DNA from 2 places in the Ornithinibacillus xuwenensis genome. Region 1 is predicted to be linked to the other one. Evidence: a T-box and tRNA genes for the amino acid it is inferred to sense, from the RefSeq annotation. Region 1 holds a T-box; the other holds one or more tRNA genes.
The links. The T-box of region 1 lies ahead of ABC228_RS00845 (valine--tRNA ligase). A T-box ahead of a tRNA ligase gene usually reads a tRNA of that ligase, here a tRNA-Val.
Positions count from the first base shown of each region.

Region 2: it has a tRNA-Val gene. The T-box ahead of ABC228_RS00845 (valine--tRNA ligase) is inferred to sense a tRNA for this amino acid. The anticodon was not compared.

Region 1 covers NZ_JBDIML010000001.1:151,299-153,694, reverse strand. The annotation lists gene ABC228_RS00845 (valine--tRNA ligase) at 1-1,261, opposite strand, end outside; T-box leader at 1,304-1,541, opposite strand; gene ABC228_RS00840 (hypothetical protein) at 1,689-1,877, shown strand; gene ABC228_RS00835 (phosphotransferase) at 1,874-2,396, opposite strand, start outside.
Region 2 covers NZ_JBDIML010000008.1:2,334-4,729, reverse strand. The annotation lists gene ABC228_RS17000 (hydroxymethylglutaryl-CoA reductase, degradative) at 1-184, opposite strand, end outside; tRNA gene ABC228_RS16995 (tRNA-Lys) at 365-437, opposite strand; tRNA gene ABC228_RS16990 (tRNA-Gln) at 706-777, opposite strand; tRNA gene ABC228_RS16985 (tRNA-Tyr) at 788-871, opposite strand; tRNA gene ABC228_RS16980 (tRNA-Thr) at 913-988, opposite strand; tRNA gene ABC228_RS16975 (tRNA-Val) at 996-1,071, opposite strand; tRNA gene ABC228_RS16970 (tRNA-Glu) at 1,075-1,149, opposite strand; gene fabI (enoyl-ACP reductase FabI) at 1,395-2,171, shown strand; gene ABC228_RS16960 (YwaF family protein) at 2,256-2,396, shown strand, end outside.

The DNA of each region.
Region 1 (2,396 bases):
CAGGTATTCGGTGTCCCCACCATAATTGACGACTAATACACCAATCACGTATATTCTCCATCCAATTAAAATACGTTTGCTCAAATCGTTTCGGAACAAAGTTAATGCGCTCTTCCGTGTTTTGCATATCTAAAGCAGCATCTGCCAAAGGTTGCATCTTAACAAACCATTGAGTCGATAGATATGGTTCGACAACCGCGCCACTTCTTTCAGAGTGTCCAACCTGATGAATATGCTCCTCGATTTTAAACAACACACCCATGTCCTCTAAATCTTGAACAATTTGTTTACGACATTCAAAACGATCCATACCTTTATATTTGCCAGCATTCTCGTTCATTGTCCCGTCTTCATTCATAACAAGAATTCGTTCTAGATTATGGCGGTTTCCAATTTCAAAATCATTTGGATCATGTGCAGGTGTAATTTTTACAGCTCCGGAACCAAATTCACGATCAACATAATCATCGGCTACTATTTTGATTTCTCGGCCTGTTATCGGTAAGACAATTGTTTTACCGACTAAGTGGCTATATCGCTCATCCTTAGGATGTACAGCTACTGCTGTATCTCCAAGCATGGTTTCTGGACGTGTAGTAGCAATTTCAATTGTTTCATTACTATCTTTAATCGGATATTTCAGGTGATAAAAATTACCTGTAACCTCTTTGTAAATTACCTCTATATCTGATAAAGCTGTTTTCGTCTCTGGGTCCCAATTAATGATGTATTCACCACGGTAAATTAGCCCCTTCTCATACAGGGAAACAAAAACTTCTTTAACAGCATCTGACAGTCCTTCATCTAGGGTAAAACGCTCTCTAGAATAGTCTAATCCAAGACCAAGCTTTTCCCATTGGGAACGGATAAAATCAGCATATTCTTCCTTCCAATCCCAAGCCTTCTCAAGGAACTTCTCTCTACCTAATTCATAACGATTTGTTCCATCTTCTTTAAGTCTTGCTTCAACTTTGGCTTGAGTAGCAATACCAGCATGATCCATTCCTGGAAGCCATAATACATCATATCCCTGCATTCGCTTCATACGTGAAATAGTATCCTGCATGGTTGTGTCCCATGCATGCCCAAGATGTAGCCTACCAGTTACATTTGGAGGCGGAATAACAATAGAGAACGGCTCCTTATCCAGATCTCCTGTTGCTTCAAAATATTTACCCTCTAACCAAAACTTATAGCGACCTTTCTCTACTGCTTGCGGATCATACTTTGGCGGTAAAGTCGTATTTTCTTTTTCTTCCATACAATAAACCTCCCTAAAATATAAAAGCCCTTTTCATCCTAGAAAAAGGACGAAAAGGGCATATTTTCCGTGGTACCACCTTTGTTTACAGGTATACGTAATACCTGCACACTCATTGCTTGATAACGGTCATGAACCGGCATACTCCTACTAGAACGTTCAGGTTCAGAGTAGCTGCATTAAGGGCGACCTTCCAAAAATTCCACCTAGAAAACTCTCACCAACTGTTTTCCTCTCTTTAAGGCAAATATTCTGTACTCTTCCCTATCATTTGCTTCTTTTTATAATCGATTATTAGTTATTTTTATATTTTAGCCAATTTCATTTATAAAAGCAACTATTAATTGAATCATTGCACAAAACAACTAGGTTTATACATATAGTATTACAAAAAGAAACGCTTGGTGAAAAGTTGAGGTGATTATTTATGGCTCGATATTATCGCTATCGTTTACCACCATGGGCAAAAAAATGTTTATTCATAGCTGAAACGGTAACATTACCAATTCTTATATTCCAACTAATACGAACGATTCTTATTCCAACAACGTTTGATGTATTATTAACCCTATTAATTGGATTCTTATTTATTGCCTTTTATTTGAAATGGATTTAAGCATCACTGCTGCTCTCATCAAATGAAAGCATTTCATACTCAGCCGTAATATGTTCTGAAAATTGCACTCCGAATAGAAGCTGTCGATGCAATCGTTGTATCTGTACTACTTGTTCTATCATAGATTTCTCTGAAGCTGTACTTGTAAATTGATCTATCAAAGTGATGTATGCAGTTGGATCAAGTAAATATATGCCTAGTAAATTCAGCTCATGATTCTCCAATTTATTTTCATCCATATAATGGTTGAATTCTTGCATTAAATCTTTTGTTTCTGCATCATAATTTATTGCATTTGCTCCTAATAGCGTAGTGAGGTCATCGATAGGATGTTTATAGGAAGCATGTTCCCAATTAACCAAATACGTATGATCGTTTTGAAGAATGTGTTCAGGTATTAATCTTCCATGGCACAGGCATATACGCCACTCCGTAAGCTCTTCTAGCTGATCCAAATATTGATTAAGTCGCCTATCCAGAAGATAGCAGGCATGAACCACATCTCGATACTGTGTGCAT
Region 2 (2,396 bases), on a different contig from region 1:
CTAAAGGAAGTTGAAAAGTCCCGACAACATTCTCAATCATTTTATCAGCGGTTTCGACTGGTAATACACCATCTGAATCCAATGCTTTTATATCTTCTGCTGATAGATCAAGTGTCTGACTTAATAACGCTTTTCTTTCTTCAACTGATTTCTTATAAAAACCAGGAATCCTAGAAGATCTCATACCAACCATCCCTTTATATTATCTATTTATAAGTAAAAGTTATTATTATTTATAGCGCTAAATTCTTCCTATTATAAAAAGAATTACTCTATCTATTATGTTAAAAAAACGTTTAAAATGCAAATAAAAACAAGGTTGCTACACATAACAACCTTGTTTTTATTTGCGCTATTTTATTGATGAGCCATGAAGGATTCGAACCTTCGACCCTCTGATTAAAAGTCAGATGCTCTACCGACTGAGCTAATGGCTCGTGAAATGATTCAAAAATCAATATTGTTTACATGACACCAGCAGCTTCCAGAAAATTCATAAAATTGAATGGTTCGGGGTTACCCGTGGTGTATTCGGTAGAAGTAATTCTCCAAAGATGCTCGTCGTGTTGCAAGATCATTCAGTGAAGTAGCACTCCTCGCAAACCTGCACATAGTAGAAGATTCAAAGATGCTAGCGGTTTGCTCTACCGACTGAGCTAATGGCTCAAAAAATATGTATAAAACATCTCGTAAAAATAAAAAAAGCTGGGCTACCAGGATTCGAACCTGGGAATCACGGGACCAAAACCCGTTGCCTTACCGCTTGGCTATAGCCCAATAATCTAAATGGTGGAGGGGGGCAGATTCGAACTGCCGAACCCGAGGGAGCGGATTTACAGTCCGCCGCGTTTAGCCACTTCGCTACCCCTCCGTATTTAGTGTAGTTATTTTCTTGTATTTTATACATAAAAATGGTGCCGGCCAGAGGACTTGAACCCCCAACCTACTGATTACAAGTCAGTTGCTCTACCAATTGAGCTAGGCCGGCATGGTAATGGTGGAGGATACAGGGCTCGAACCTGTGACCCCCTGCTTGTAAGGCAGGTGCTCTCCCAGCTGAGCTAATCCTCCATATGGTGACCCGTACGGGATTCGAACCCGTGTTACCGCCGTGAAAGGGCGGTGTCTTAACCGCTTGACCAACGGGCCAATAAACTAGGAATTAATAACTTGTCTTGCAGTCAACGAATTTTATTATATACAGATTTAAACCCTTTGTAAAGAGAAAATCGATATTTTTTTTAAAAATTTTATTGCAGCCTATAAAATCCCGTCCTCATAAGGTTATCAATGCCCAAAGATTAATAAATTTATTGAAAAAAATTGGTTTTTAGTTTAAAAAATGATAAATTAGAATAAGGTACTAATAGTTAATCATAAAATGGAGGTTCAAAATGACGGAACTATTAAAAAATAAAAATATTGTTGTAATGGGTGTTGCAAATGAGCGAAGTATTGCTTGGGGAATAACAAAATCATTACACAATGCTGGCGCGAATATGATTTTTACGAATAGACAAGAAAGATCCTATAACAAGTTAGTGAAATTATTAGATCAGAATAATATTGAAGCGAAACTCATTGTATCTTGCGATGTTGCTGATGATGAAAGTATTACAAAAGCTTTTCATGAAATAAAAGAAAAAGTCGGTGTAATTCACGGACTAGTACATGCTGTTGCATTTGCAGATCGTGACGATCTAAAAGGTGAGTTTGCTGATACATCCCGAGATGGTTTTCTATTGGCGCAAAATATTAGTGCATTTTCTCTAGTTGCTGTAACGAAAGCCGCAAAACCGTTAATGACGGAGGGCGGATGCATCGTTACCCAAACTTATCTTGGAGCTGAACGAGTAATACCAAACTACAATGTAATGGGTGTTGCCAAAGCATCATTAGAAGCTAGTGTAAGGTATTTAGCAGAAGATGTAGGAAAGCATGGCATTCGCGTAAATGCCGTGTCAGCAGGCCCTATTCGCACGCTAGCGGCTAAAGGTGTATCTGGCTTTAATGAGAAAATGGGAATTGTGGAAGAGAAAGCTCCATTACGTCGAAATGTTGATCAAGATCAAGTTGGAGATGCAACACTATTCTTTTTAAGTGATCTTTCAAGAGGTGTAACAGGAGAAGTTTTACATGTTGATTCTGGCTACCATATAATGGGTGGTTGATGAATAGTATAATTGTCATTTTAGGCGCTTGCTAGTAATAGTAAGCGTCCTTTTACTCTATTGAATTCCTGCGGGGGGATACACATGAATGATTGGTTTGGAAGTAACATTGTAGAACCATTTAACGTGTTCGGAAAGTATCATCTTGTTATTATCTTCATCTACATAATTGGTTTATTATTTCTAGTAATCTATTCAACTAAATTAAGAAATAAGTCATTATTA